One region of the Bacillus sp. NPDC094064 genome, then DNA from elsewhere that is predicted to be linked to it. Evidence: riboswitches for the same ligand, from Rfam matches in the RefSeq annotation. Region 1 holds a riboswitch; each other region holds the start of a gene.

Region 1 (10,881 bases):
ACGTTAATGTATTTACGTTGAATAAACAGTATATAACGAGAGGTACAATTCCAATTAAAGTAGACCATGATGTGACTCTCATTGCAGAGTATTTTGTAATAAGAGGTTGCGCTAATATCGGATACCATCCCCACGCAATTGCCGCGACTAATCCAATTACATTTCCGAGCCATGCATACTCGTAAGTAGCTCCTCCTGTATGCCCTGTTAATAAAACGAATGCTGCACCAATAAATGCTACTATCGAACCAATTTGCACTTTCATCGAAAAACGTTCTTGTTTGTGCAATACTGCTAATATCCCTGTAAATATAGGTGACATCGCAATTAATAATGAGGCGTTCGTTGCTGAAGTATATTTCACAGATAGCATAAACATCGTTTGATACATCGTCGTTCCAACAATGCCTACTGCTAATAATCGTAACCAATCTTTTCTTTCAATACGTAATGAGCGTTCCATTATAAAAGTAATAAGTAATAATACCGGTGATGCTACTAAAAATCGTAAACTATTAAATTGAATGGATGACATAAATGCCACGCCATACTTTCCAATTGTATAATTTGCTCCCCATACTAATGCAACTGATACTAGGAGCCATTCCATTTGCCATCGTTTCATCCGAATCTCCCCTTCCATATTTAGCATAGTAAAATTGGCTGGATAAAACACCGTCCAATTGGCTGTTTTTTTACCCAGCCAATTTGCTATACTTGATGTAGTGAAAAGATACGGAGGCGTTTTTTATGCAATGGAAGCTAGATAATGACAGTAAAATCCCTATTTATCAGCAAGTTGTTGACTTTATTGAAAAACGTATTACATACGGAGAACTTCCTCCAGGTAGCTTCCTCCCTTCAGAACGGAAATTAGCTACTCAATTAAATGTAAACCGAAGTACAGTAACAACTGCTTATAATGAACTTCGTGCTATGGGAATTGTAGAAAGTACGACCGGTAAAGGTACACGTGTGAGTACACATATGTGGGGCGTTTCTCCAACATTAACGCCGAACTGGAGAAATTTCGTAGAAGGTGGTACGTTTTTACCAAACTTACCGTTACTTCGTCATATTCGGTCAGAAGTACAACAAAATGAAAATATTATAGATTTCGCTAATGGAGAACTCGGTTGTAATCTCTATCCTCACGATCAACTACAAACGATTTTACGAGAACAACCGTTAACGAATTCATTAAGTTACGATCACCCGCAAGGTTATCTCCCACTAAGACAAGCAGTCGTAAGATATATGAAAGAATATTTAAAAGTTGAAGCAACCGAACAATCCATTATGATTACATCCGGCGCGCAGCAAGCACTTCACCTTATCGTACAATGTTTATTAAATCCAGGTGATGCTGTTGCTTTCGAAAGTCCATCACACTGTTATTCCCTGCCGTTATTCCAATCAGCAGGTATTCGTATTTTCCCGTTACCCGTCGACGAACACGGTATTAATCCAGACGATGTGCAAGAATTATTTAGAAAGCATCGTATTAAAATGATTTTTTTAAATCCAAATTTCCAAAATCCTACGGGAACGATGCTTCATCCAAAGCGCAGAAAAAAACTGTTATCACTTTGCGCAGACTTACGAATTGCGATCGTTGAAGATGATCCGTCTAGTTTACTTACGTTAGAAAAGAAACAACCTTGTCCTACTTTAAAATCAATTGATGAAAACGGAACAGTCATTTATGTACATTCCTTATCAAAAATGATCGCACCAGGTTTACGAGTCGGCTGGCTTGTCGCCCCGCAGTCTGTAGTAGAAAGGTTATCTGACGCACGGCACCAAATGGAATTAGGTATGAGCATATTCCCGCAGTGGCTTATGCAGCAGTTTTTTGAAACCGTACCATTTCAATCCCATATCGTACCGTTACGAAAACAACTAGCAGAAAAAAGAGACGTTATCGTCCGCGCCCTAAACGAGCAACTTCACGATAAAATCTCTTTTTCAAACCCGACCGGCGGTATATACATATGGGGAAAATTAAAAGAACCGATAAACGAAAAACAACTCATTATGCAAAGCTTAAAACAAGAAATTGCCTTTATGCCAGGTAGTATTTTCGGCGCGAAAGATGGTTATATTCGTTTATCTTATGGGAAAGTGAATATTGATCAAATTGAGGAAGGTATTGCTCGTTTGCGTGAAGCTATTTTGGTTTGTGAAAAATAACATTAGGTAAAGAGATCTTGTTTGACAAAAGATAAATCTACCATTATTATCAAGTCGAACCTATTTATCCCGCTATTTGTGGGCAGTAAAACTCCCACTAATTCAAGTTTCACTTTATAGGAGTGATAAAAATGAAAATTTACGTTGATGCAGATGCATGCCCTGTAAAAGATGTTATAATCTTTGAAGCTACGAAGGCAGAAATTCCTGTTACACTCGTTACTAGCTTTTCTCATTATTCTAATGCAGAGCAGCCAAAAGGTGTGGAAACAATTTATGTTGATTCTGGAGCAGATGCTGCGGATTACCGGATTATGCAGTTAGCAAAAAAAGAAGATTTAATCGTTACACAAGATTACGGTCTTGCTTCACTCGCTTTAGCAAAAGGCTGTATCGTTCTTCATCATAAAGGATACAAGTATACGAATGAAAACATTGACCAACTATTACAAACACGTTATTTAAGTGCAATGGTTCGAAAAAGCGGCAAGCGTACAAAGGGACCAAAACCATTTACAGCAGAAGATAAAGAGAACTTTAGAGCACTCTTTAAAAGTGTGATTGCACTTTAGAAATGAACCTTCTATTTGTAGAGAAAGAAAAGAAGAGAATATCCAAATGAACATTCTCTTCTTGAGGTTTACCCTTTTAAAATGAAGGTAAATTGTCTAAATTATTTTCCTTTATACCATCCGCTTCACTACGTATAATATCCCTACCATACTTATGAAATACGTCCAAATGAGCTAACTTCCCTGATTTTGCTTCGTTAAGAGCAGTAATATAATCTAACTCTCTTCCGCCGCTTGTTTTAAATGCAATTAAATCCCCGTCATCATTTTTACGAACGGCAACTATTTGTTCTGCCCCTGAAACGACATTCTGAGCTACTTCAAATTGAACTTGCTCTTCCCCTTGATGTAAGTAATCATTATACACTTTTTCAAAGTCTTTTTTGTCCATTAAACTCACCTCCAACACATTTTATTAGTATGGTTGGGAGGTGCTGGTTTTATGTACTTTAACATAATGTATTTTCATTTATTATAAGTATTGAATCATATATTCTAATCCGAAGACTTTTTTAATACCTACGCAAATCCTTCAAAGTCTCCAATATATCATCTGTAAAGGCTGTACTGCCCTCTGTCTCTAAAACTCTAAAATATAAACTTCTTAAGAAAGCTCTAATATTTTGTACTAAAATATCATACTGGGGGTGCGGGATGTCTTCAACAATAGCTATACTATGTAACCAGTTGCTCCACTCTTCTTCAGTTAAAAGGTTTTGGTTACGTAACGACATAATTGGCGTTACTAATCTCTCATCCTCAAAGTGTATGTATACGTAGTCATTTAAACGAACCTTTTGACGAACAGCAGCTAGTATTGCATATGAAAATTCACGATTTTGTATTGTACGAGCTAAAGCATCTAGCGCATCAGCAGCATGTGCTGTAGAATGTGCCCAGCCTTTTCCTTCTACGTAACCTCTTACATCTTCTTCTAAATAGACATATTCTAGCACTTGTTCTGCCACACTGTACAGTTGTTCTTCAGATAACAACGGTTCTCTTTCATGCACAGATAAAATAAGTGGCGGGATTAAAACAGAGAATGCACGTTTGAAAACAGAGTCTGTTCCCTTTTCTCCAATTTTATAAAATAAATAATCCGGGCTAATTGCTTGTAACATTAATCCTCGTAATTCTTTTTGTCTAAACACATCATTTGTAATCCACTGATGAAGCGTACTATATATCAAATCATCTCGTAATTCAGCATCAGGTGATCCGATATAATCTAGCATCCACTGTGCATATGGATATGCATCTACGTCTTCTGGTACAGCATAATTGTTATTTTTAATTTGTTGTAGTTCTTCTTTTAATTCTAGTACTTCATTCATTATATCCCCGTCCCCTTTTTACGTTTTGTAATTGCCTTATCCCCTGTTCTTCACTTCATAAAATTAATTTCATTATACAAGAATTATAACAACAAATATAAGGCTATACATATATTTCTGATTATGTATTACGTTCTTTCATGAAATATAACTCCTGGATTTCCTAAATCACTATTCTGAAATACAATATCCGCACACCCTATCGGATTATGCTCGTCTATATACATTTTACAAGCCGCATGATACCTGTTTAAAAACATCTTCTCTGCTTTTTCAAAGCTTCCAAAAGCTTCAGTCTCCCGCTTCGAACCACGTTTCCTCGCAATCTCAAAATCTGTATCTACAAAAATTTTGTAATCAAATAAATGCTCAATGTCTTTTTTCAATAGAAATGTTCCATCTACTATTAATACCATATTTTTCTGGGCTACTAGCGGTTCATTATGAACAAGGATATCCGTTATTAAGTTATGAGAAATCGTTTCATACTGTAAATTCCCATTAGGTCCTAAAGGCATTAATAACCTTTCTTTAAAAGCTGTATAATCGTGTGCATCTTCATAATATCCTCTAGCAGATTCTTTACCTTGCGTATAGCGAATCACTCTCGGGTTATGAAAATCGTCAATACTTGCGCGTGTTACTGGTACTCCTTGCTTTTTTACTTCTTCCGCTAGTTCGTTTGCAAATGTTGTCTTTCCTGAAGCTGTAATACCACTTATTCCCACTCTTATTGGATGGGTTAAGTTTAATTTTAAAATATGATCTACAATTTTTTTTATGTGGTTTTTACGGTTCATGATATTTCCTCCTACAATAAGTTTACATAATATAATTATGAGTAAGAATTTATGTCACTATTTGTCGGTAAGTCGATATCCTATGTCGAATCGTCGATATACCGAAAAAATCGTTGATATATTTTTAGTTACGAAAGATATATTTGAAAAATCGTTGATATATTATTATTCGCTTACTTCCCCTTAAACCCTCGATACAAAGCAGTCCGTAACTCCTGTTTATATTCTTCAATTTCCGGCATATCGAGTTCTTCTGCTAGTCTGATAGCCAATTCAATATCATACGGTACTCGTACGAGTTGGATGGAAAAACTCGTTGCTTCTTTTTCATTGCAAGTTCCTTCAAAAATTAAATAGGATGCTTGTGTAATTTCAAGAGAATTTCCTACACTACCAGCATTACATAACGTTTTCCCTCTGAAATTTTGAACAAATGCTTGGTGAACGTCACCGTAACAAACGACATCTGGTTGTCTTTCTCCTTCTATATTTTCCGTCAAATCACTATTTTCGAACATACTAATACGCTCTTCTCTTGTAGCATGTGGTTGAATTCTTTCGTATAAACTTCTCGGTGATGCGTGGAACATACGAATGAGTTTCCCGCTCATATAAAACTCGATTGAAAATGGTAAACTTCTTAAATACTCATTTTGTTCTTCTGATAGTTGTTTTTGATGCCATTTTAACGCTTCAAATTCAGTCGGTTTTGTTATAAAATCATCCCAGTTTCCCATTACGACTACTTCACATTCTTTACGAATAATTTCAATTACTTCGCTTGAATGAGGGCCTTTTCCGACTAAATCTCCAAGACAAATAATGCGCTCGATTCCTCTTAATTTAATATCTTGTAGCACAGATTCTAAAGCTGGAATATTACCATGTATATCTGAAATTACTGCTATTTTATCCATATGAATTCCTCCGTTATTTATTGTTTATTATATCTACATGTTGTGATTGATACCATTCTGGAATATAGGATGAAAAATGATTATGATCTTCTAAAATTCGATTTACTCTCTCTTTCAATATATGTACAAACTACCTAACACTTCATGCTCTCGTTTATTTTCCCCTTTAAACTCCACTGCAAAAGGATATTCGCCTTGATTCTTCAAGCATTCTAGTACTAATCCTTCCCCAATTGGTGCACAAAACTGTACATGAATGTCACCAAATGATACGCTTTGACACTCTGCATTCCATTCTTCATTTTTCACGATCCGGCTTGCCGTTAGCCCCATTACTTCTTTCCATTTTCGCACCGTTTCTCGAACGTTTTTCACCGCGTAATGAATCGTTTCAATTTGTTGTACTTTGTTTTTATGCTCAGTGATCGTCCCTATTTTCTGTAAATCGCTTCTTCTTTCTTCATCTGTTTCATTCCACTGTATAAAGAAAGGTAGTTTTGGTCCGGTCTCTTCTTGCTTTACAAATAACATTTTCCATTCTAAAAGACGGCCATCTTTTCTCATACGTTTCCCTTCAAATGGTCCAATCGTTTGTATGCCATGCTTTCTGAACTTAACTGCTAATTCTTCAATTGCACCTGTTCGAATTGCGATTTGTAGCATTCCTTCTCCAGCTTGTAATTTCACGACCGTTTCCTGCACTAATGGATTTTCTGCTTCTTTCGCTTTTTCTTCATGCTGGACTGCTAAAAACTCTATATATGATAAGTCAAAATAACATAAACTATTCCAAGTACCCCAAGTCGTATGTTGTCCACCTAATGCAGTATGAAATCCACGCTCCTGCATTTGTTTTGCTGCTTCCTCCGGTGTGCCATGCACTGCATGAACGAGATGATCAAATGCTAACATTGTCTTTCTCCCCTTTCTCTCCATCCTTTTATTGTATATTTTATTTTTCTTTCATTCAATTCAAAAAACTTTAAAACCTAGTTGATTTATACGATTAATGTGTATTATAATAAAACAAATCTAATTATTGCTGATTGGAAAAACCAAAGGCACTTTTCTCATATGGGAAAAGTGCCTTTTTCATTTATTTATTACAGGGGGAATATTTATGCAGAAATTAATTGTATTTGCTATTATTGGGTTTTTCGCTCAATTGATTGATGGAGCACTCGGAATGGCGTATGGGGTAACCTCTACTTCTCTATTATTAATGTTTGGTATCGCACCGGCTGTAGCTTCCGCTTCTGTTCACTTAGCTGAAGTCGTTACAACTGCCGCTTCTGGTGCATCTCACATTAAATTTGGAAACGTGGATAAATATACCGTTTCCAGGCTTACGTTACCAGGAGCAATTGGTGCATTTATTGGGGCATGTTTTTTAAGTAATTTACCTGGCAATGTGATTAAACCGTACATTTCAATATTTTTATTCACTTTAGGGGTTTATATTTTATTACGATTTCTTATTCAAAAACAAATTGTCGCTTCAAAAAAACGTATGTCTGCCAAACAACTTGTACCGCTCGGTTTATTCGCTGGATTCGTCGATTCAACTGGCGGTGGTGGCTGGGGTCCAATTACGACACCTGTGCTACTTGCAAGAGGAAATGAAGCTAGAAAAGTGATTGGCTCTGTAGATACGAGTGAATTTCCTGTTTCGCTCGCTGCAACAATCGGCTTCTTCATCTCACTTGGCTGGGAACAAGTAAGCTGGGTTTGGGTATTCTCCTTAATGCTTGGCGGTATTGTTGCAGCTCCAATTGCAGCATGGTTAGTACGCATCGTTCCATCTCATTTACTTGGCGTATTAGTTGGTGGTCTTATTATTTTTACGAATATACGTACACTACTTACAACATTTAAAGTGGATCCAACTATTATTTCACTTTCTTACGTGGCAGTTGGTCTTGTCGTTATTATATCTATTTTTATTGCTGTCCGTAATCATTCGAAACATTCGACAATTGGATACCCGACAGATCAAAAACAAATACTACCTTAATTACAAAAATACCGCCCGATTTATTTCGAGCGGTATTTTTCTATTTTCCAATTGATCATCGTTTCTGTAGCTTCTACTCTCTTCATATGTAATTTTTCTAATACACGGATTGAACCATAATTATCTTGAAGTGTCTCTGCAATAACCGTTTCTACTTCTCCTGTCTGAAAAGCCCACTTTATTAATTCAGCTACAGATTCTGTAGCATATCCTTTATTCCAATATTTCTCAATAAAACCGTAACCAATTTCTACTGTACCATTCTCGCTTGGTTTCCCTTTAAAACCTATATCCCCTAGTACGATGTCATCTTCTTTTCGAATGACATACCATGCGCCCCAAGGTAATAAAGCCGCATCTTCTTTTACATGTTCTACATGGCCTATAATATGCGGACCACTGTTATACCCTTGTTTTTCAGCAACACGAAACATCTCTTCTGTACATGGTACTATATAGAGCCTTTCCGTTTCTAATTTCATAATGATTTCCCCTTTTCCTTTAAACGTTTATCTCATTATAACAAAAAATATGACCACATTATGAATGTCGAATTATATTTTCCGAATTTTCTTTTAATTTTAAAGGGTTTTTCATCATTTTTTGCGAAACATTTGTATAACAATTTCTTTCTTTATTTTTTGTTACATAACAGTAGGTTCGGGTGGAGTTTTGCAAACGTTTCCTAAACAATAACCGATATTTTTTGACTTTTCCTAACAAAATCCCTTGCAATATATTCAGAAAGTGATTACAATTGCGATATATTAAAAATCTTAGCAATATATAAATCCTCATCAGTCCGATGAGGTAGAGGTTGCGACTTTTAAAAGTAAAATGGACGAGACACAGAGAATGTCACCGACTCCGTTTGAAAGGAAAAGTTGCCGAAGTTTATATTTCTTCTCTGGAACTATAAGCTGGGGCTGTCTCCGAAAGGAACAGAACTGTCACGTTTACAAAATTACCGTGTAAACGTGGGGTGCTATCTTAACGGAAGGGTATGATGGGGTGGTTATTTGTGAAACGTTCCGCCAAATTCCTTTGGCGGTTTTTTGTACTTTTCTCCCCCCGCTCCTTCCTATCTTACAAGAAAAGGAGTGTTGAACATGAATAGCGCAACGAATCAAACTACCTCTAAAACGCAAACTACACAAGGAAAAGGTGAATTAAAACGTAGTTTAAAATCAAGACACCTTACGATGATTTCTCTCGGTGGTACAATTGGTACCGGACTATTTCTTGCCAGCGGTGGTGTTATCCATACAGCTGGACCTGGTGGTGCATTAGTTGCATACGCCGCAATTGGTATTATGGTTTATTTCTTAATGACAAGCTTAGCAGAACTCGCAGCATACATGCCTGTAACTGGATCTTTCAGCACGTATGCAACAAAATTTGTTGATCCATCACTTGGTTTCGCACTAGGATGGAACTATTGGTATAACTGGGCAATTACGATAGCGGCTGAACTCGCAGCTGTATCGTTAATTATGAAATTTTGGTTTCCAGATACACCTTCACTCGTTTGGAGTGGCCTTTGTTTAGCTATTATTTTCCTTTTAAACTACTTATCTGTTAAAGGGTTTGGTGAATCTGAATATTGGTTCGCACTTATTAAAGTAGTTACGATTATTATCTTTTTAATTGTCGGTTTTATGATGATTTTCGGCATTATGGGCGGCGAATCTGTTGGCTTTAAAAACTTCACTGTTGCAGATGCACCATTTAACGGCGGCATTATGGCAATTATCGGTGTATTTATGGCAGCTGGTTTCTCCTTCCAAGGTACTGAATTACTTGGGGTAGCTGCTGGTGAAACGTCTGATCCAGAACGCAATATTCCGAAAGCAATTCGTTCGATCTTTTGGCGTATTCTTTTATTCTATATCCTTGCGATTCTCGTTATCGGTTTATTAATTCCTTACACAACTGAAAGCCTTGCTGCAAGTGATGTTACAGTAAGTCCATTTACACTTATTTTTGAAAAAGCGGGCGTTGCCTTTGCTGCTTCTGTTATGAACGCTGTTATTTTAACTGCCGTACTATCTGCTGGTAACTCTGGTATGTATGCATCAACTCGTATGCTTTGGGATTTAGCTCGCCAAGGCAAAGCACCGAAGTTCTTAGGGAAATTGGATAGCCGCGGCGTACCTGTTAACGCATTAATCGTAACATCAATTGTTGGTAGTGTCGCTTTCATCGCTTCTTTATTCGGTGACGGCGTTGTATACATTTGGTTATTAAACGCATCTGGAATGTCTGGCTTTATCGCATGGGTTGGGATTGCAATTAGTCATTATCGTTTCCGTAAAGCATATATCGCACAAGGAAAAGATTTAAAAGACTTACCATATAGAGCAAAATGGTTCCCGTTCGGTCCAATCTTCGCATTTGCACTTTGTGTCATCGTCATTTTAGGACAAAACTATGGCGCATTTATGGGAGAATCTATCGATTGGAACGGTGTATTCGTTTCTTACATCGGTTTACCACTTTTCTTAGTACTATGGTTAGGATATAAATTTACGAAGAAAACAAAAGTGATTCCACTTGATAAATGTGAACTAAAATAAAAGTGCAACGAGCAAACAAATTTGTTTGCTCGTTTTTTATTGCAATGCTTCTCCCTTCCCTATTGCTCCTGTTTTTGCAATAATAAAGGAAATATACATAAAGGTTGGGATACTATGAACATTCGTATTACTGATGAAGCAAAAGCAGCTATACATAGATTAGAACGTGAAGATAAAAAGATCATTCGCATTAGAGGGACAATGACAAACTCTTGTAGCATTTTCGTTGATGTGGATTTAATTTGGGATACTTATCATGCCGATGATATTGTATATGAAGATGCTGATTTCATCGTACAAATGGATTCATTCACGAAAGACTATACTGGTGATACAGTGAAACTGGATTATAAGACGACAGGTTTTAGTATTACAACGCCTAGTGAAACTTTGGTTTATGGGTTGTCGATTAAAAAATAAAATTTGTTTTCAACTGACCACTGAGGTGAAAATATGGGTAAATATGTTCCGT
Region 2 (10,881 bases), on a different contig from region 1:
ATTAGCAAAACGCCTTGAACTATTCCGCGTATCTGCACCATTATTCGTAACGAAAAAATCAGGATTAAACGATCACTTAAACGGTGTAGAACGTCCAATTGAATTTGATATGCTGCATTCGGGAGAAGAATTAGAAATTGTTCATTCACTAGCGAAGTGGAAAAGATTTGCATTACATGAATACGGATATGAAGCTGGTGAAGGTTTATATACGAACATGAACGCGATTCGTCGTGATGAAGAACTTGATGCTACACATTCCATTTACGTTGACCAATGGGATTGGGAAAAAATCGTTCAAAAAGAATGGCGTACTGTCGATTACTTACAAAAAACAGTACAAACAATTTATGGAATATTCAAAGATTTAGAAGATCACTTATTTGAAAAGTATCCGTTCCTAGGAAAGTATTTACCAGAAGAAATCGTCTTCGTTACTTCTCAGGAGCTGGAAGATAAATATCCAGAATTAACACCGAAAGATCGTGAACATGCAATTGCGAAAGAACACGGTGCAGTCTTTATTATCGGAATTGGTGATGTACTTCGTTCAGGTGAAAAACATGACGGACGTGCAGCTGATTATGACGATTGGAAATTAAACGGTGACATTTTATTCTGGCACCCAGTACTACAAGCTTCATTCGAATTATCATCAATGGGAATTCGTGTTGATAGTAAATCACTTGATGAGCAATTAACGAAAACAGGTGATGACTTCAAACGTGAGTATGATTTCCATAAAGGGATATTAGAAGACGTACTACCATTAACAATTGGTGGTGGTATCGGACAATCAAGAATGTGCATGTATTTCCTACGTAAAGCACATATTGGTGAAGTTCAATCTTCTGTATGGCCTGACGATTTACGTGCAGCTTGTAAGAAAGAAAACATTCATCTGTTTTAATAGAAGTGAGAAGAGTCAGTAGTATTTCCTAGGAAAGAGTATGACGATTAATTTGAGTGTTTTATAATGATTTTTGGATGTCAATAATATGTTAAAAAGCTGTTTGTATAGAATCTTGAAATCTATGCAAACAGCTTTTTATTTATAAATAGGAAGGAAATAGATTTATATGACTTTTGTAAGTTGCAATAAAAATATTAAATTATACCATTTGTACTAAAGGCTCAATTTTCGCCATAAATGATTGATGCAGCGCCTCAACACCTGTAACTAAATGAAGGCGGTCAATAACGACAGATACTTTAATTTCTGATGTACTTACCATTTTAATATGAATATCTTCTTCTTTTAAAGTAGTGAACATATTTGCAGCGACACCTGGGTTAGATACCATACCAGATCCTACAATTGATACTTTTGCTAAATGATTTTCATGTTCTACTGACTCATAGTGAAGAGTTTCTTGATTTTGTTCCAACACTTCTAAAGTTTCTCTTAAATCATTAGAGTGAATGGAGAAGGAGAGATGAACAGTTCCTTCATTTGTAATACTTTGAATGATAATATCTACATTAATGTGTGCTGCTGCTAATGTAGAGAAAACTGTTGAAAGTGAGCCTTGTTCCAATCCTTTAATTGTGACACGTGTAATATTATCCTCAAATGCAATACCTTTAACGATTGATTGTTGTTCCATGTTACATTCTCCTTTTACAATTGTTCCGTTTTCTTGTTCCATACTTGAGCGGACTTCTAAAACGACATTATGATTTTTAGCAAATTCAACAGCACGCGGATGTAATACGCCAGCACCGAGGTTGGCAAGCTCTAACATTTCGTCATAAGAAATTTCATCTAATTTGTAAGCCGTTTTTACAACTCGTGGATCAGTCGTGTATACGCCTGTCACATCCGTATAAATATCACATTTTTTCGCTTTTAATGCCGCTGCTAATGCGACAGCGGTCGTATCAGAGCCACCACGTCCAAGCGTTGTGATTTCACTTTCTATACTCATACCTTGGAAACCAGCTACGATAACAATTGTGCCTTCAGCAAGATAAGACTGAATACGATCTGTATTAATGTCAGTAATCCGTGCACTACCATGTACAGATTCTGTCGTAATACCAGCTTGCCATCCTGTTAATGAAATGGCGTTATAGCCTTTTGTTTGTAATGCCATTGTTAATAATGAAATGGTCACTTGTTCTCCTGTAGATAGAAGCATGTCCATTTCACGTTTACTTGGGTTTTCCGTAACAGCGTTAGCAAGTGCTACTAGTTCATCCGTGCTTTTGCCCATTGCCGAAACGACAGAGACAACGCTATGTCCCCTTTCATATTCTTCAATAATTAAATTTGCTACATGTTGAATGCGTTCGACGCTTCCGACAGAAGTGCCACCAAATTTTTGTACAATCGTTTCCATTACGAATTCCTTCTTTCGTCCATTTTTAAGAATAGGTTAGGACATATGCAAATCCCAATATTCCTGTAGTTACCAGAGAGAAAAACAAAAAACACCATCTCAAATAAGTGAGGATGGTGCTGTTACAGGAAAAGGGAAACAGAAAACGGAGCTAATAAAAAAACCGCCAAAAAAGGAATATCATGAAAATGATATCTCTTTTTTGTAGATAGCTCTTCATACGTACATGTTTGTACATATGACAGTTCTGTTTCTATTCGAAAACAGCCCCAATTGATAAATGCAGAGAAGTTTATCAATTTCGGCAACACTTCCTTTCTTCTAATTTCATAGACATCTCTGTGTCTCCATTAGAATACTTATAAGTATTGCAACCTCTATCTCACGTTTTAGGCGAGAGTGTTTGATTTATAAAGTTGTGGGTAACATTTGTTTTATAATAATTTAAATTTTCCGGGGAATCAAGTGTTTTATGTATTTTTTTAAAATTCTTTCTATTTACGGGGGAGTTTGTGAAAAATGTAGCAAAATAAACTCATTGCATGTACATTAAAAATATAGTGCACTGGAGGTGGAAGAATGCAAAGGAAAAAACCTATTTATGTTTCGATAGAAATGGAAACAACGATAGAGAAATTATGGGAATATACGCAAGAACCAGACATACATACAGAGTGGGATGCTCGCTTTACTGAAATTTCGTATTTAGAGAAAAAAGAGGGAGAACCGCAGCAATTTTTGTATAAAACAAAGATCGGATTTGGACTTGAAATAGCTGGGGAAGGGGAATCGATAGGTGAGATTAGAAAAGAAACTGGAGAACGAATTTCGTCTTTGAAATTTTGGACAGACAATCAATTATCGCTTATACAAATGGGGCGTGGGTATTGGAAGTATACACCGAATAATGAATACATTCATTTTGAAACGCAATATGATTATGATACAAGATTTGGCCGTATAGGAAATGTAATAGATTCATATATTTTTCGCCCGTTATTAGGCTCTGCGACTGCTTGGAGTTTTGATGCTTTAAAATTATGGTTAGAAAAGGGACTTCATCCTAAGTTGCTAATTAGAAGAACAATGACATATTGGCTCGTTTGTTTTTTATTTTCTTTTGTATGGCTATATCAAGGGATTGTACCGAAAATAATCTTTACCCATCCAGAAGAAGTGAAAATGCTTTCGGTCATAATTGGTTCAACTGAAAATAGTATTTTTATTCTTAAAATAATTGGGCTGTTAGAAGTTATTTTTGGTGTCATATGGTTACTTCCATTTCCAAAACGAAATGTATTTATACTACATATTTTCATGTTAATAGCCTTAACGATAGCAGCAGGATGTACGAATATCACAAGTTTTACAGAGCCGTTTAATCCAATTACGTTAAATCTGCTTCTAATTGGAGTATCGATTGTCGGTTATATGAATAGCTTCGATTTGCCAAGTGCAAAAAATTGCAAGAGGACGAGAAAGGGATAGTGTATGGCTAATATTTATGAAAGACTATTAGGGGATTCTTATAAAAAACTTCATCCGAAATTGCAGAAACGCTATGAGATTACAGAAGAGAATAGTTTTATTGGGGAAGGAAAGATGGATGAAATTTATGGTGGTTCTTTTTTTGTGAAATTAATATTAAAAATTGCATCGAAGTTTCGAATGTTTTTCTCTGAACGAGGAAAAAAAGTGCCTTTTGTAATACATAATACTGCTGGACGAGATAAAGATGGAAAAGAAATTGTAAAGTGGAATCGCACGTTTTATTTTCATGATAAGGAAAGATATTTTAATGCGGTTATGCAGTTGGATGAAAACGAAAATGAAATTGTAGATTATTTTGGTGAACCACATTTACTCGTCTCTACATTGAATTTTCATATTGATGGGTTAGGGGCAATGCATATTTCTTCAAAGAAACAATGGCTTTATATGTTTGGAAGAAAAATCTCTTTACCGAAACTTTTATACGGAGAGGCAAAAATTGTTGAAAGTTATGATGACGAATTACAATGTTTTCGAATTTATGTTCAAGTACGAAATCCGTTAATTGGTTCGCTATTTTCATATAAGGGAACGTTTGTGGAAAGGAAATAAACGATATGAGAAATATAATATTTGGTCTTGCTTGTTATATTGTTTTTCTAATATGTGAGTGGCCCGATGTAAATCCTGTTGAAGCAATTATATTATTATCTATTTTGTTATTTATACCGATGTCTTTTTGTATTATTGATAAAAGAACACGAAATGGATCGTATTTATTATTTTATAAATCCGTATCGTTTTTATATCCGGTCGCAGCAATTAGTGCAATGTTAGCTTTTGTAACAAATCAATATTTCTTTGCGATAATTTGGTTTGTATATACGGGGATCGTTGCGTTATTTGGTATAAATAGATTACTAGAAAGAGGACGGAAGCCATTAGAAGAAACGGCTATCGATAGTGCGTTTATTTATTTGTTTTTAGGTGGTTTTTGGTTTTTTGCTTCAGTAGCAAACGTATCGATTATGCAGTTTAGTTCTGACATTGTTTTACTTACAGCTGCACACTTTCATTATTCGGTATTTCTATTGCCGTTATCAGCGGGTTTAATTGGGAGGGAGAGAGAAAAGAGAAGTAAAGTATATGATGCAATTATGTTTATTATAGTCATTTCACCGATGACAGTTGCGATTGGAATTACATACTCAAGGATATTTGAATTTTTTGCAGTGTTCCTATATTTATGTGCTATTTATGGTTATGGGATTTATGTTTGGCGCACGAAATTTAATGCTATCAGCGCAAAGATTCTTTTAATCATTTCGTCTAGTACGCTCATGGTCACAATTATGTTCTCACTCATATATTCATATGGGAATTTGAAACAAGTAATGACGATTACAATTGTACAAATGGTTTGGGTTCACGGTGTTGTAAATGGGATTGGAGTAGCGCTACCGGCATTTGTTGGTTGGATGATGGAAAAGAGTGCTCCCAATTATAAATACTATGGAAAACCAATGAGTCGGTTAAGAGGAAGTGTAACAATTGGTGAGACGTTTTTACATAGTAGGAATTTAGTAGATAGTAAGGAATACAAAGGTTTAGTTGATAAAATGAATGACTTTCATAGTGAGGCATTTGACACAGCGAAGATTCCTTTAAGCATTATTCGTTTTTATGAAAATACAACAGCGTATAAGTTACAATCGCATATTAAATGGACTCGTTGGTTCCGCCCATTTGCATTTTGTTATGAGAAAATGAGTAAACGTGTTGGACAAATACATTTAGGAATGGGTGGCAAGTGGGAAACAATGTACGGTTCTATCCTTGGTGTAATCGATGAGAAAGACGGAAGAGAAAACGTAAGAGCTTGGCTAAGAAAAAATGAAGCAGGGAAGTCTATTTTTTTAGCTTTGTATTCAATGCATACCCATAAGAACGATACATATATGAATATCGCATTACCTTTACCATATTCGAATATGACGGGGATTTTAAAATTACGCAATGATAATAATGAGTTAATCATTACTAGTAAGCTAAGAGAAAATGGTAAGGGCGATGAGGGGATTTATTTACATACTCGTTTCTTTACAATCCGTTTACCGTTAGCAGAGACGTTTATTATTAAAGAGGGAAATGGTCAAATGCTAACAGCTCACCATAAAATGTGGATATTTGGAGTTAAGTTTTTAGAAATTGATTATGAGATTAAGAAAATAGAGGAAAAGTAAGAAAAGCTTGGAGAGATTCCGAGCTTTTTTACGTGTGGGCAATTGTCATAGCGACTTGTTTATCTAAATCTTTGTCCCAAACACGTTTAATTTCAAACGTACCTTTTTCAAAAAGTAATGGGGATCTTTCTTTAAACCAACCTTGCATAGGAAGATTTAGTGCTGTATTGATTGGCACCCATACTAATTCACCGATACGATAAACTTAACTAAATCTATACAATTCAATTAAATTTACACAAGTTAGTGCTTCATCGTGTTCTCGCAACCCCGAAGGGACGAGGGGTATAACATTCCACACGAGGCAGTATCGTTACCTCCTATTAACAAGCATTTATTTTACAAGTAAAACTTCATTGTTACGCTAGATCATACACATTGTATAGAGTTGGTGCTCGATGTTATGTGAATTTGGAGGCATAATGATGTATTCTCCTTTATATTTTTTTTTGATAATTTTACCATAGCATAATGGTTTCTTATATAATTGAAAATGTAATATTGGTAATTTTCCGTTATTATGTATGGATTCTATAGTCATTTGGAAAGAGGAGAGGGAAATGCAAGGAGAAATACAAAGAGAGAAAGGTTTAGGGTATGTTGGCAAATTACTGTTGCCAGTTAAAGTGTCACGGCATTTTAAATTTTTGTGGATTGGACAATTGCTTTCAACTTTAGGGAGTTCTATAACGATGGTTATTTTGCCAGTCGTTGTTTACTCATTAACTGGTTCAACGGTTGTAATGGGGATGACTATGGCAATGTACATGCTACCTAATATTCTTGCTTTACCGTTTGCAGGGTTAGTTGTAGATCGAATTGACCGGGTAAAATTAATGTTATTTACAGATATAATCCGCGCTATATTAATGCTATTACTTGCATCGCTTATATTTATGGATTTGCTAACGATTACCCTTTTATATGTCCTTGTTGCTTTATACGGACTTATGGAAGGAATATTCCAGCCGGCGTATTCAGCTGTAAGAGCAAAAGTGTTTGTACCAGAAATTCGTAATGCGGCTAATGCACTCACGCAAATGAGTAATCAAGGCATACGATTAATCGGACCGGCACTTGGTGGATTAATCGTATCAGTTGCATCTGCTGGGATAGGGTTTGGACTAGATGCAGCAACGTATTTATTATCATTTTTCTGTTTATTATTTTTAAAAGAAATTAAGTTTAAGAAAGTAAACTCGATTGAAAGGAGTAAGATCGATTATAAAAAAGAGTTTATGGAAGGGGTTTTAGTTTTAAAAAGTCATCCGTGGCTGTGGATTACAATTTTAGTGTTTTCTTTCGTAAACATTTGTTATGCCGGCATTATCGTCGTATTAATTCCATGGTTGTTTAATGTTCACCATCATTTTGAAGCTTACGTATATGGACTAGGCATGGCAGCTTCTGGTGTTGGTGCTGTAATCGCCGCACTAATATTTGGCGGGAGGGAACGATGGCATAAAAGAGGATTACTTGCCTATGGAGGTGTTTTAATTAGTGGTATCGCTCTACCAATTATGCCGTTCATTTCTTGGCCACCTGCTTTAATATTCTTAATGGCAATCGAAGGATTCGGTATGATGATATTTGGACTTATTTGGGAAACGAGTTTACAAGAACTTGTTCCAGAAGAAACATTTGGAAGAGTAGCAAGCCTTGATATGTTAGGTTCTTTCGCTTTATTGCCATTAGGATACGTAGTTGTTGGTTGGCTAGCGAATGTAATAGGTGGCGAGATAACGATTGTATTGCTAGCAATTTTAGTGATTATTACAATAGGTATGGCATTGTCTGTGCGGAGTATTCGTCGATTTGATTGATGATAGGGGAAAGGGGACAGCGTATATGACGATAGAAAATTTGAAAGATATAGTAGTAAGGCAACTAGAAAGCAAATACACTTTGCAAGAAAAGGTTTTTGAAGCAAAAAATTTCACGGTCTATATCGCTACTCATATAGAAAATAATATAGTATATAATCGATTATTATTAATAAAGCATTTTTATAATAAAAAGCCTTCTGTACATATTTGGCACAAGCAAATTAGTACGGAAGCAACTGAACTGGAAATTACAAAAGAAGTGACAGAAGCGATCCAATCAGGTTTCATAAATGAAGGCTAAGTTCAGAACTTAGTCTTCATTAAATACAAATGTTTGTTTCATCTTTTTATCCTCATTTACCGGATGACCGTTGTAAGAGAAATTATTTTCTTCCCAAGTAATGACGACTTTGAAATTATGGCTGTTAAAGTCTAATGGGAATACTATGTAGTCAAAGTTTGTATGACTTTTAGAAACTTTGTTATTTAATGTAGTAGGATTAAAAGTAGCTTTAGAGGTAGGAGTGTTATCAAGTATTTCCACAGCTACGTTTGATACATCATTACCGATATTTTTTACAAGTAAACTATACGTATCGTATACATCCTGTTTTGGCTGCACTGCTTGCTTCTTTACGTTATGAGATTTATCAATTTCGATATACCACTGTTTAGACTTTGACGCAATTGGTAGTGATTGAAATGTGTATGCACTTGCTTGTATTGGTAGTGCTAAACAGGTTAGTGCAAAGAGAGAAAATATTTTTCGTTTCATTGTTAGAGAGCTCCCATTCTTTAACGGATTTATTTGTTATTATCTTCTCTTTGTAAGAGGATATACCATAATTCAATTGTGAAAAGTATAGTCTCTCTTTGTGAATAAGATGGAGATATTTCTCTTGAGCTAACCAATCGATTGCAGCAATTGCACTATGGATTGGAACGATGTATTTATTCATAAAAAGAAAACCATATGTTGTGTCCTTAATTCCAGCAATCTTTATGACGCTCATGACAGCCATTTATATTTTAAATGCGAAAATAGGTTTTAATATTTCACTAAATACGTCTTATGTTGTAGGTGCGGTTATTACAGTTATTTTAACTGCTATATGTTTCATGAAAGCTGTGTAGAGATTTTTCTAAACAGCTTTTTGTAATATGAAAAAATTACCAAATGTATGTTAAAATAGTATTGTCATACAACAAGGGGGATTTGTTTTATGGAAAATGGACATCTTGCTAAAGTAGATGTAACGAAAAGAATAGAATCGAAATCTAAGTATAATAAGAAACTTGAAAAATACCAGAGACGTTTATTAGCGCTTCAGCAAATTGTAAAAGAGGAAAAAATTGCAGTTATGCTCGTTATGGAAGGCTGGGATGCAGCTGGAAAAGGTGGAGCGATTAAACGAGTGACTGAGCATCTTGATCCACGTGGTTTTCAAGTAACTCCGATTGGAGCACCTGCACCTCATGAAAAACGGTACCATTACTTGCAACGTTTCTGGCGGAAACTTCCTCAGTACGGGCAAATTACTATTTTTGATCGCTCGTGGTACGGCCGTGTGTTAGTTGAGCGTGTGGAAGGTTTTGCTACACAGGAAGAATGGATGAGAGCATATGATGAGATTAATGATTTTGAAAAATTATTAATCGATGATCATTACATAATAGGAAAATTCTTCTATCATATTAGTAAAGATGAACAATTAAAGAGGTTTAAAGATAGAGAGAAAAACCCATTAAAAAGGTGGAAAATTACAGACGAAGATTGGCGTAATCGTGAAAAATGGGACGAGTATGTTGAAGCGACGGAAGAAATGTTTGAAAAAACAAATAAACCAAATGCGAAATGGAATATTATCGAAAGTAACGATAAATTATATGCTCGTGTGAAAACGTTGAAAGTGATTATTTCGTAGAGCATGGTATAGAATTGCCTTCTTATTATTATGAAATGAAAGAAGGTAAGCAAGAGGGCTTTGAAACGAATCAAGATGTAATTGTAAAATAGTACGAAATTTGAATATGAAATATAACGAAGAACCATCCTGGAAATTTGAGAAACCAAATTACAGGATGGTTTTTATTTAGAAACATTTTACAATTAACAGAATAAGGTATATAATCAATAATCATATTAATATTGTTAATATGATTATTGATTATATACAATGTGGGGGTCTTATTTTGAAGGGAAGAGATGTTGTTTTAGGTTTATTGATGGAAAAAGAATTGTCTGGTTATGATATTAAAATTGTGTTCGAGGACGTATTTACTCATTTTTTTGATGGGAGTTTTGGAATGATCTATCCAACGTTACGACAGTTGGAAAAAGAGGGGAAAATAAAGAAAGAGGTTATTATGCAAGAAGGGAAACCGAATAAGAAAATGTACTTTATTACAGATGAAGGGCGTGAAGAGTTTTATCAATACATGAAAACAGATGTAGAGAAAGATGTTTTACGTTCAGATTTTTTAATGAGGATGTATTTCGGTAATTATAGCGATGATAAGGCAATAAAAAAATGGATTGAAGAGGAAATTAAAAGGAAAGAAGCATACATTGCGGATCTTCGATTGAAATATGAAAAGTGGAGAGTAGGTATTACTTTTGTCGAGGAAATTTCTCTCGATGTAGGTATTGCATCGTATAGTGCACAAGTAGAGATATTGAAAAGAAAACTAGAGCAATTAGAAACAAAAGAACACAATAAAAAGGAAGAATGAAAAACACGTTCGAAATAAAGGGGTAAATAAAGATGGAGCAATCAAAGGGTATTAAGATTGTCTTTTTAATGTGTCTAGGTATCTTTCTTTGTATGATTGATACGACAATTATGAATATAGCTTTACCGGCAATACAATCGAGTGTAAATACTTCATTAGAAAAGATGTCTTGGGTATTAAATGTATATACAATGACGATTGCAGTACTTGCTATTCCGTTAGGACGGATAGCTGATATTTTTGGGA
Region 3 (10,881 bases), on a different contig from region 1:
TTTTATATGATTTTTAAAAGGGATCAACTTCAGCTAAATTTGGCGACGAAAAAAAGAGGCTGCTATGTACAGCCTCCTTTTCGTTAAAACGAGGAAATTCGTTTCTTCGTTTTTGGTACAATAATAAATTTGATCCAGAGTAATCCGGCAATCATAATGATAAAACTATGTAGTAATTGTCCTGTAGCAACGAGTACTACAGCTGAAAAAACAATTAGTTGAATGGTTATTAACGTGAAAATTAAGCTAAGAAATTGCTTCATTCTTTCTTCAGTATTAATTGGATACAATGCTACAATAATATTTCCTGAAAAATATTTCCACAGAGAACGAAGCTGCATGGAAATCATATATAGGACGATATAAGCGATAGCACCTTTTACATATATGTTCGGTATAAAATATAAGGCGAAGGCACCGATTATACTTAAACGAATATATATACCGAAATAATCATTCCCACGTAAAAACGATAGTGTATGTAAATAGAAGAAAGTAGCGTGTTTTTTATGTAGTAAAGGTTCAATCCAATTCGTAAGCCATTTTCTGCTGTTTACTTGTTTTTTTAGTTGCGGCACATCGGTGAAGATGCTAGCGAATTGATAAAAACGTATGTCCATTTTTTCTTCTTGCTCGATTATGTACTCCCACGGTATTCGTTTTGTCGGTTGTTTTTTCGTATATAGAAGTAAGAAAGCGAGAAGTAAAAGTAATCCACCTAATATGATTACATTTGCTGTATAAAACAGCATGTAAATGATAAGTGCGTTACAAGCAATACGAATGATAAACCATATGCTTTTTTCATCACTATCACGCCACATCCAATGTATGTACATATTCCAAGCTTTCGTAATCATTAAAACGATAAAGATTGTACATAAAAAAGGTACAGTTAATTGCAATGCTTGCAGTGCAAGTGGTACGAGAATGAGGAACGTAAATAATAATGGGAAAAGCTGAATGATGTAATTATATAGAAGAGACTTTTTGAAATAAGAAGTTAACTTCTCTTCTAGTGCCAGTAAATAGACAGCATCAGGCTTTTGGATAAATGTTCGTATCGGGCATCTCGATATAACCCCGGTTAGGACGATTGTAATAAACAATAAGGATACTCCTTTAGAAGGAGCTGTTTTAAGAAACTTTGCGTAATAGTAAGCGCCTATACAGGAAGCGAAGATGAAGCTATATAGTAAACCGTTAATCATACGTGCAAAGTATGTAATGATATTTTGAATATGTTGTTGGAAGCGACTGCTCCATAATGATTCGATTGACATGTTTTTCACCTCTTTGTTCTATTATATATGTTTTATAAAAGAAAAAACGAGCAAATTGCGTTATGCAACTTGCTCGTTTTTCTTTTCGTCATTTTTTTTCTGATCACGATTCATTAATGGATAGAAGGCAAAACCGATTACGAATAATCCGATTCCGAGAAGGAACGTTTTTATATCAGATGCGCCTGTTTTAATAACCCATAGTGCATAGCAAAGTGCGATGACTGCGACTATGCCATCCATAATTCTCGAACTCATTTCATTTTTATACGTTTCACCAGTTGCGACTAGTTTTAACTGGAAGATTGGCGAAACGAGATATGGAATAAGGTAGGCCAGTGTTGAGACGGTTATAACGAATGTATAAGCTTCCGCAATGGTTCCTGATAATGTTGAGAATAAGAACACTTGCGACATAATGTTTGTTAATCGTAATGAGTAAATTGGACTTCCTTTTTTGTTTGTTTTTGCGAAGAAGGAAGGGAAGAAACCTTCTTTTGCTGCTTGATAAGGTACTTCTGAGCTTAATAAAATCCAGCCTAAGATGGAACCGAATAGGGAAGTAAGAGCAAGTAATGCCATAAGTTTCCCGCCGCCATGACCCATTGCAGCGTTTAGTGCATCTGCTAATGGACGTTCAGAAGCTTGTAATTTATCAACGTGAAGTACACCCATTGTTAAAATTGTAATTCCTAAGTAAATGGCAACTGTAATTAATAATCCTGCAACTGTTGCACGTTTTACTGTTTTGGGAGAGGTAGCTCGGTTTGATAAAAGAACCGCTGATTCAATCCCTATAAATGCCCAAAGCGTTGTAAGAGCAGCTAAATTTACTTGTGAAAGGAGGCCGTGTGATACGCCTTCTTTATCGATCATCGGTGTGTACCATTGTCCAAATTTTGAAGCTTCGAATGCAAATAAAGTAACGACGATGAATAAAAGGAATCCAGTTATTTTCGTTGTAGTTGCTATGAAGTTTAGTTTTCCAGCTCCGCTTACACCGTTTGTTAAAATTAAATGAGTTCCCCATAGTAAGGCGGAACAAATAGTAAATGTAATAAGTTTTCCAACTTCTACATTGAAAGAGCCGATTGAAAATAGTAGTCGTGTATCTTTCATAATCGGGAAGAAAAGTGATAAGTATCCCGCAAATGATGTAATGATGGCAACGTTACTTGCCCAGTTTGCAACCCAATATCCCCATACCATACTGAAACCAGCCATTTTTTTCTTTTTTGGTGATGAGAATAAAGCATATGCATGACTTTGTGGTCCTGTCGTTAAATCAGGACGACGAATTGCTAAATTACCGAAAACAAGAGCTAGCATTAAAACACCAAACCCTGTTGTTAACCAAGCTAAAGTGACACCGAGAGGGCTTGCTGTTTGTGCCAACGTACTTGGCACCATGAAAATACCAGCGCCAACCATGTTACCGACAACGAAAGCTGTTAGTACCCAAAAGCCCCATTTTTTTTGTTGCATAGAAAATACCTCCAAAGTTAGTATAACCAAGTCAAGCGAGGAGATATGTATGTCTTCCCAAGTCAGGAAGAGAAGTCCCAAACAAAACAAAAAAAGCACGTAATTTGCCGTTACATGCTTTCTATCTTATAAGAAACCCACGACATACCTCTCGATAGCTCTCCACAAACGAAACGTTTGTGACAGTTCTGCACTTATTAAATGCAGACCCAGCAAGCGTGCATGGTGGACACGACTTACTTCGGCAACCATTCCTTTCTCATTTCTTCATCAATGCCACTACATCTCCTGAAATGATACTCTTAATGATTGCAACCTCTACCTCACCGAGATACGAATGAGGATTTAAATATTAAATTAACGTATTTAAGAGTAACAAATGAATTTTTATACGTCAATGGATATATCAATAATCAGATTATAGAGAAGAGTTTGTGATTAAAAGGGAAGGGATTATTATGTAATATTGAACTTTCATAATATAATAAATATTATGAGAGCTAGAAGATTGAGAAGGGGATGAAGTATATGTCTACAGGTCATAAAAATTCCGTAATAGGTGTGCTAGATTCGGGAGTTGGGGGATTAACAGTTGCGAGTGAAATTATAAGACAATTGCCTAAAGAGAGCATTTATTATATTGGTGATAATAAGCGTTGTCCGTATGGACCAAGAAGTGTAGAGGAGGTACAATCTTTCATATTTGAAATGGTTGAATTCCTCCAACAGTTTCCGTTAAAAGCTCTAGTTGTAGCATGTAATACTGGTGCAGCAGCTGCATTGACTGCGCTGCAAGAAGCACTGTCCATTCCGGTTATTGGCGTTATACATCCAGGAGCAAGAGCGGCAATTAAAGTGACAAAGAAAGGGAAAATCGGAGTAATTGGAACTGTAGGTACGATCCAGTCTAATATGTATGAAAAAGCATTACACGAGCTTGATACATATTTGGAAGTGCATAGTCACGCGTGTCCGACTTTAGCTACAGTTGTAGAAAATCAATTAGAAGATATAGCATATGTAGCGCAGCAAGTGAAACAAGCTTTACTGCCATTAACGAAAGAAGATATAGATACGTTAATTCTCGGATGTACGCATTATCCACTTTTAGAGTCTTATATTAAAGAGGAACTAGGAGAGGATGTAAGGATTATTAGTTCTGCAGAAGAAACAGCGATAGAGTTAAGTACAATTTTACAGCACAAAGGAATCCTGTCTGACAATTTGAATCCGAAGCATCGGTTTTTTACAACAGGCTCTGTTTCTTCATTTGAACATATTGCTGAGAGATGGCTAGGGTATCAAATTTCTGTAGAATGTGTACATTTGCCGATTAAAAATGCGCGTATGTATAATTAAGATTTATCCCGCTTTAATGGGCAGTAAGACCCCCACCTTAAAATTCAGCGAAAGCAAAGAATTTAGGTGGGGGTCGGGCTGCCCATAAAAGTCCGATTGGTGAAGGCTAATAATCAGTGGGGGATGAAGAAAACCCCCACTGATTAAAGTTTCACTTTATTAAATTGCTTTTTTAATAAATCAGGTTCGTTTCATAAGAAGGAAAGAATAAGCTTTTAATTGAAGTGTTTAAGGTCAGTTCAATTAAAGGGGAGATTGGATTATGGAATTATCAAGGTCTCAACTATTTGCTTTAGAGTATATTTCAAAATATGCAGAGAACGAAAAACGTGAGGCTAAAGAAACAATTAATCATATACTTAAAATGTCTAATATTACAGATGAAATGTTTGAAGAAGCTGTCGCTAATGTAAAGTCCCATGCGAGGATTGCATTACACTTTCATCCAGACAGAATAGATTCGAATATGAAAAATGTTGCCGAAGCGCTGTTTGAGCAAGGAGTATATAAAAGTCAGTTTGAAACATTGCTATCTAATGGAAGCGTATCTGCTTACCCTGGTGGTGAACGTGACCTTTGGGAAAAGAGAATATTTGGAGGAGCATATCAATTGGAGGGAGTAACGAATAACCAACGGCCAAAGTATGGAGCGCTAAATTTGATGTTACATCCAGATGGGCCTGCTCCGCGTTTTGGGTCATGTTATTTTCTTTTATCTCCAAAGGTTTCTTATCGCTCTACATATACGTATTTAGATTCGCATCAAGATCCAAAAGAAAAAGGCACTTATGAAGAGTTTGATATGATTTTAGCTGCTCTTTTGGAAGAGGTATTCGTAAGAGATTTTGCAATTGGTGAAGGGAATTTGACTCCAACAAGATTCATTAATCATTTACTGGCTAACCTGGAAAGGCCGTTTATAGATTTAGTAAATAAAGAGTCAGCCCGTAATCTTAACCATTATATTGAAGCGCAAGTTCATGGAGATATTTCTCTTAAAGAAGATGTGGAAGTGCTTGTTGTAGATCCTTCATTTAAGGGTACGGATGTAGGAAGAACTTTAGAAGAAATTTGCCTGAAGTATTCTATTAATTTGTATTGGCACATGGGTTTTTTACTTATGGTAGATGAAGTTCCAATGGACTTTAGGGGTTCAAAAATGCCATCTTTGGCAAGACGCATTGCGCAAAATAATTGTATCGATGCAAATATAATTGGCTCTGCTGTAGTGGATTTGAAACGTAATCCACTATCTTGGCGTGATCGTGGAACTTATGAAGAAGTGCTTCAGGAATTAAAATTATTATGGCATGTGTTAGTTCGATTTGGGAAACCAAATCGAAAATTGAACTAAATACTCCATTCTCCGTTTACATAAAATTTGTACGTCTTGCTAGTTGGCATGATTAGTCCTTCTAAAATAGCAACTTGTAAGAGTGAGTATAAGGTGATTGTAGGGGTGATAATATTTTCAAATGGATTCATTGTGTTTTTTTTCTATATGTAAAAAAACAATTGACAGAATACTTAATAAAGTTATAAGATTATAAATGGAAAATAAATGAAAGGGGTGTGCGTAATGATTGTAATCGTAAATGTAATGAGTTTAGCTCTGTTAAATGGCAGAAAACATTCATATCATTACGCAACCCGTGCGGATATATAGGACCTTTTTGTCTTATGAGAAGCGTACGTTGCGTATATCGTAACGTACGCTTTTATGCATTTCTTTTGCATATCGTCAAGCGACGGTATGCTTTTTTTTGTTTATTTTCCGTGTTTCCTTTGTAGGATTACGAAAAAATCGTTGGAAGGTGGAAAAATGTGATGAGATTGTATGGGTTGCGAAATGTAAATGTGCTGGATTTGGATAGTGGATAACGAAATGAGAGTGAAACGAGAACGAGAAGGGAGAGATTACATTGTTTTCAGTATTACTAAAGTTAAGATGGTTTTTTAAAGAACATTGGAAGAGATATAGTATCGCCATTGGGGCTCTTTTAATTGTGAATATAGTTGAAGTCATTCCCCCGAAAGTGTTAGGGGTTACGATTGATAATATAAAAACAGGAACGTTATCGAACGAAGCAATTATACAATCTATTCTTATTTTAATAGGGGTCACGATAGTTGGATATGGTCTTACTTTCGTTTGGCAACATCAATTGTTTGGTGGTGCATTCGTACTTGAGAAGACGATGCGTTCTAAATTTATGGGGCATTTACTTAAAATGACGCCGACGTTTTATCAAAAAAATCGTACTGGCGATTTAATGGCGAGAGCAACGAACGATTTAAAAGCAATCGCTATGACAGCGGGCTTTGGTATATTGACGCTCGTTGATTCTAGTTTATATATGCTTACAATCGTTTGTATGATGGGGTTTACAATTAGTTGGGAGCTTACATTCGCGGCACTTATCCCGCTTCCGATTATGGCATATGCGATGAATATATATGGAAAGAAATTGCATGAAAGATTTACAGTTGCGCAAGATGCGTTTGGTGATATGAACGATAAAGTACTGGAATCGATCGCTGGCGTGCGCGTTATTCGTGCGTATGTACAAGAGAATGCAGATGAAGGAAGATTTCATCATTTAGGAGATGACGTCTACGAAAAAAATATGAAGGTAGCAAGAATCGATGCATTATTCCAACCAACTGTGAAAATGCTTGTCGGACTGAGTTATTTAATCGGTTTAGTGTATGGTGCATATCTTGTATTTCAATCAAAGGTGACGCTTGGGGAACTCGTTTCTTTCAACGTGTATTTAGGGATGATGATCTGGCCGATGTTTGCAATTGGTGAGTTAATCAATGTTATGCAAAGAGGAAATGCGTCGCTAGACCGTGTGAATGAAACGTTAGCGTATGAACCGGATGTTAAGAATCCGAAAAATCCAAAGCTTGTACAAGAGCCGGACTATATTCAGTTTGATGACGTTTCCTTTTCATATCCTTCATCAACTGAAGAAAAGTTAAAAAAGGTTTCTTTTACATTAAAACAAGGAGAAACGCTTGGGGTTGTCGGGAAAACAGGAAGCGGGAAAACGACGCTTGTACGTCAGCTTCTTCGTCAATATCCGCTTGGAGATGGGGATATTGCAGTTTCTGATGTGACTTTAGATAAAATGACGAATGAAAATGTACTCGGGTGGATTGGATATGTACCGCAGGAACATATTTTATTCTCAAAAACAGCGAGGGAAAATATTTTATTCGGAAATAGGGAAGCGACAGAAGAGGAACTCGAGAAGGCGATTGAAATTGCTGCGTTTAAAAAGGACTTAGAGTTTTTACCTGAAGGATTAGAAACGCTCGTTGGAGAGAAAGGTGTTTCGTTATCAGGTGGGCAAAAGCAACGAATTTCGATTGCGCGAGCTGTTATTCAAAATCCAGAAATTTTAATTTTGGATGATTCATTATCAGCTGTTGATGCGCGTACGGAAGCAGCAATTATTGAAAATATAAGAACGGAAAGAAGCGGAAAGACGACGATTATTACGACGCACCGTTTATCGGCAGTGCAACATGCGGATTGGATTCTCGTTATGGATGAAGGTGAAGTAATAGAAGAGGGTACGCATGATCAGCTTCTTAGAAATAATGGCTGGTATGCTGAGCAGTTTGACAGACAACAAGGTGAAAGTGAAAGTGCGGATAGTGGGGTGAAAATATGAGCGTTTCAAAGCGATTGTTTCAATACGCGATGAAAGTGAAAGGGACGATTTTTGCAGCGATGCTAATGTTATTTATTTTCGTCATTGCAGAGCTTGCTGGTCCTTTCGTCGCGAAAACGATGATTGACGATCATATCGTTGGGATAGAGAAACCTTGGTATGAAACAGAAAAGAGTGAAGAGGCTGTTTCGTATAATGGTGCCTTTTATAAGCGAAGTGATCGTTTTGAAAAGGGTGAGACAAAAGGAAAAGAAGTGCGCGTGATGCAAGTCGGTTTTCAATACTACTTTGTACCGAATAAAGTGAATATTGAAGGGTCACGTACTGTAAAAGATGATATGATTACCATTCAAAATGGTAAGGCAGTACAAGTGTATAAAGCGAAAGCATTAACGAAGGAAGAAGTGTTTGCGTTTTATAAGCCAGAAATAAATCGACTGTTATTACTTGGTGGTGGCTATTTTGCTTTATTAGTAGTCGTATCATTGTTTGCGTATGGAAAGCAGTTCTTCTTGCAGAAGGCAGCAAACAAAATTATTCAAATTATGAGGGAAGACGTTTTCTCTCATATTCAAACGTTGCCAATTCGGTACTTTGATCATTTACCGGCGGGGAAAATTGTTTCGCGCGTAACGAATGATACAGAGGCCATTCGTGATTTGTACGTAACGGTGCTGGCCACATTCGTTTCGAGTATTATTTACATTATTGGGATTTTTGCAGCGCTATTTTTACTCGATGTGAAGCTTGCGTCGTTCTGTTTATTAATTATCCCGATCTTAATTGTTTGGGCGATTCTTTATAGAAAGTATGCGTCTGTATACAATCATAAAATGCGTTCCCGTTTATCTGATATTAACGGAACGGTGAATGAATCGATTCAAGGTATGCCAATTATTCAAGCGTTCCGCCAAGAGCACGAAACGAAAAAAGAGTTTGAAGAATTAAATGGCGATTACTTTAAATATCAAAATAAAATTTTAAATTTAAATGCAGCAACTTCGCATAATTTAGTGTCTGTATTAAGAAATATTGCTTTCACAGGTGTGATTTGGTATTTCGGCGGTGCGTCATTAAGTGCTACAGGTATTATTTCACTTGGGGTATTGTATGCGTTCGTTGATTATTTAACAAGATTGTTCTCGCCAATTACGAATATGGTGAATCAGCTGGCGAACTTGGAGCAAGCGCGCGTTGCATCCGAGCGTGTTTTCGAATTGTTAGAGGAAAAAGGAGAGGCAGTAGAAGAAGAACGTATGCCTCGCTTAAACGGAAATGTGAAGTTTGATAATGTGTCGTTTTCTTATAATGGAAAAGATGAAGTGTTAAAAAACATTTCTTTTGAAGCGAAACAAGGGGAGACGGTCGCACTTGTCGGTCATACAGGATCAGGGAAAAGTTCGATTATGAATGTACTCTTTCAGTTTTATGAGTTTGAAAAAGGGAAGCTTACGATTGATGGACACGATATAAAAGAGATGCCAAAACAAGCCATTCGTGAGCATATGGGTATTGTATTGCAAGATCCATTTTTATTTAGCGGAACAGTTGCGTCTAATGTTAGCTTAGAAAATGAAAAAATTTCAAAAGAGCGTATTGTAAAGGCGTTACGTGATGTTGGTGCTGAAAGGTTTGCGAACAATATAAATGAAGAAATTACAGAAAAGGGAAGTACGCTTTCTACGGGAGAGCGTCAGCTTATTTCGTTTGCAAGGGCGCTTGCTTTTGATCCGGCCATTTTAATTTTAGATGAAGCGACTTCCAGTATCGATACAGAAACTGAGGCGATGATTCAACAAGCGTTGGAAGTTGTGAAGAAAGGGAGAACGACATTTATTATTGCTCACCGTCTTTCAACTATTAAAAGCGCAGATCAAATTATTGTACTCGACGGAGGTACGATATTGGAAAAAGGTTCTCATGATGAACTCATGAAAAAGCGCGGGCGTTATTACGATATGTATAAAACGCAAATGGAAGGCAATCAAAGTGCTTAATAGGGAAGAACTTGCGATTTTCGCAAGTTCTTTTTGTATTGGTGAACATATCGGTTTTCGATAAATCATAATGATGAAATAAGAAGTATTGTTTTACCTTTTTCTTTATAAATGCTATATTAAAAAATGTTACTTATTTTTTGTATGTGACGTTATTTTTCTATTTTGTTTGATTATGAAGAAAAAGGATAAACTAAATAAGAACATTTTCATTGAAAAATTGTTCAAGATTGCATACAATCAATATAGTTTTTAAATTCCTATCAGAATACTTGGAGGATTACCATCATGAAAAAATTATTTTCAGTGCTTGCAGTAACTACATTAGCAATCGGGATTGTAGCTGGCTGCGGTAAAGAAGAGAAAAAAGATACAGCTAGTCAAGACGCTTTAGAAAAGATTAAACAAAGTGGAGAAATTGTAATTGGAACAGAAGGTACATACCCGCCGTTCACATTCCATGATTCAAGCAATAAATTAACTGGATTTGATGTTGAATTAGCTGAAGAAGTTGCAAAACGTTTAGGAGTAAAACCTGTATTTAAAGAAACACAATGGGATAGCTTACTTGCAGGATTAGATGCAAAACGTTTCGATATGGTTGCAAACGAAGTTGGTATTCGTGAAGACCGTCAAAAGAAATATGACTTCTCTCAACCATACGTTTCATCTTCAGCGGCATTAGTTATCGCAAAAGATAAAGATAAGCCTGCTACATTTGCTGATGTAAAAGGATTAAAAGGAGCACAATCTTTAACGAGTAACTATGCAGATATCGCTAAGAAAAACGGTGCAGAAATTGAGGGTGTAGAAGGATTCAGCCAAGCAGCAGAATTATTAAGTTCTGGCCGTGTTGACTTCACAATCAATGATAAATTATCTGTACTAAACTATTTAGAAACGAAAAAAGATGCAAAAATTAAAATTGTAGATACAGAAAAAGAAGCTTCACAAAGTGGATTCTTATTCCGTAAAGGTAGCGATAAGCTTGTACAAGAAGTAGATAAAGCGTTAGAAGATATGAAAAAAGACGGTACGTACGATAAAATAGCGAAAAAATGGTTCGGTGAAAAT

What was found. A riboswitch is a leader RNA that binds a small molecule or an ion and turns the genes downstream of it on or off. The one in region 1 is predicted to bind lysine.
Positions count from the first base shown of each region.
Region 2: it holds a riboswitch for lysine, as region 1 does, so the genes downstream of both, ACQKNI_RS07455 (aspartate kinase) here and ACQKNI_RS02075 (amino acid permease) in region 1, are expected to answer to the same signal.
Region 3: it holds a riboswitch for lysine, as region 1 does, so the genes downstream of both, ACQKNI_RS17025 (amino acid permease) here and ACQKNI_RS02075 (amino acid permease) in region 1, are expected to answer to the same signal.

Region 1 covers NZ_JBNNUI010000001.1:385,819-396,699, reverse strand. Annotated here, with positions in the region: gene ACQKNI_RS02130 (DMT family transporter) at 1-625, opposite strand, end outside; gene ACQKNI_RS02125 (PLP-dependent aminotransferase family protein) at 751-2,193, shown strand; gene ACQKNI_RS02120 (YaiI/YqxD family protein) at 2,325-2,765, shown strand; gene ACQKNI_RS02115 (DUF3892 domain-containing protein) at 2,842-3,156, opposite strand; gene ACQKNI_RS02110 (DUF2785 domain-containing protein) at 3,278-4,102, opposite strand; gene ACQKNI_RS02105 (hypothetical protein) at 4,231-4,902, opposite strand; gene ACQKNI_RS02100 (metallophosphoesterase family protein) at 5,076-5,819, opposite strand; partial or broken gene ACQKNI_RS02095 (aminoglycoside phosphotransferase family protein) at 5,833-5,946, opposite strand; gene ACQKNI_RS02090 (VOC family protein) at 5,934-6,731, opposite strand; gene ACQKNI_RS02085 (sulfite exporter TauE/SafE family protein) at 6,940-7,833, shown strand; gene ACQKNI_RS02080 (GNAT family N-acetyltransferase) at 7,854-8,315, opposite strand; lysine riboswitch at 8,637-8,829, shown strand; gene ACQKNI_RS02075 (amino acid permease) at 8,943-10,409, shown strand; gene ACQKNI_RS02070 (iron-sulfur cluster biosynthesis family protein) at 10,524-10,829, shown strand; gene ACQKNI_RS02065 (DNA alkylation repair protein) at 10,863-10,881, shown strand, end outside.
Region 2 covers NZ_JBNNUI010000002.1:552,563-563,443, forward strand. Annotated here, with positions in the region: gene asnA (aspartate--ammonia ligase) at 1-910, shown strand, start outside; gene ACQKNI_RS07455 (aspartate kinase) at 1,113-2,342, opposite strand; lysine riboswitch at 2,544-2,730, opposite strand; gene ACQKNI_RS07460 (DoxX-like family protein) at 2,922-3,830, shown strand; gene ACQKNI_RS07465 (DUF4166 domain-containing protein) at 3,834-4,445, shown strand; gene ACQKNI_RS07470 (YndJ family protein) at 4,451-6,076, shown strand; partial or broken gene ACQKNI_RS07475 (DNA mismatch repair protein MutT) at 6,105-6,269, opposite strand; gene ACQKNI_RS07480 (MFS transporter) at 6,637-7,899, shown strand; gene ACQKNI_RS07485 (hypothetical protein) at 7,925-8,203, shown strand; gene ACQKNI_RS07490 (hypothetical protein) at 8,213-8,677, opposite strand; partial or broken gene ACQKNI_RS07495 (carbon starvation CstA family protein) at 8,788-9,036, shown strand; partial or broken gene ACQKNI_RS07500 (polyphosphate kinase 2 family protein) at 9,126-9,919, shown strand; gene ACQKNI_RS07505 (PadR family transcriptional regulator) at 10,096-10,635, shown strand; gene ACQKNI_RS07510 (MFS transporter) at 10,668-10,881, shown strand, end outside.
Region 3 covers NZ_JBNNUI010000007.1:88,856-99,736, forward strand. Annotated here, with positions in the region: gene ACQKNI_RS17020 (ABC transporter permease) at 84-1,283, opposite strand; gene ACQKNI_RS17025 (amino acid permease) at 1,344-2,768, opposite strand; lysine riboswitch at 2,916-3,097, opposite strand; gene racE (glutamate racemase) at 3,297-4,127, shown strand; gene ACQKNI_RS17035 (DUF3626 domain-containing protein) at 4,390-5,481, shown strand; gene ACQKNI_RS17040 (ABC transporter ATP-binding protein) at 6,050-7,810, shown strand; gene ACQKNI_RS17045 (ABC transporter ATP-binding protein) at 7,807-9,807, shown strand; gene ACQKNI_RS17050 (amino acid ABC transporter substrate-binding protein) at 10,096-10,881, shown strand, end outside; gene ACQKNI_RS17055 (amino acid ABC transporter permease) at 10,880-10,881, shown strand, end outside.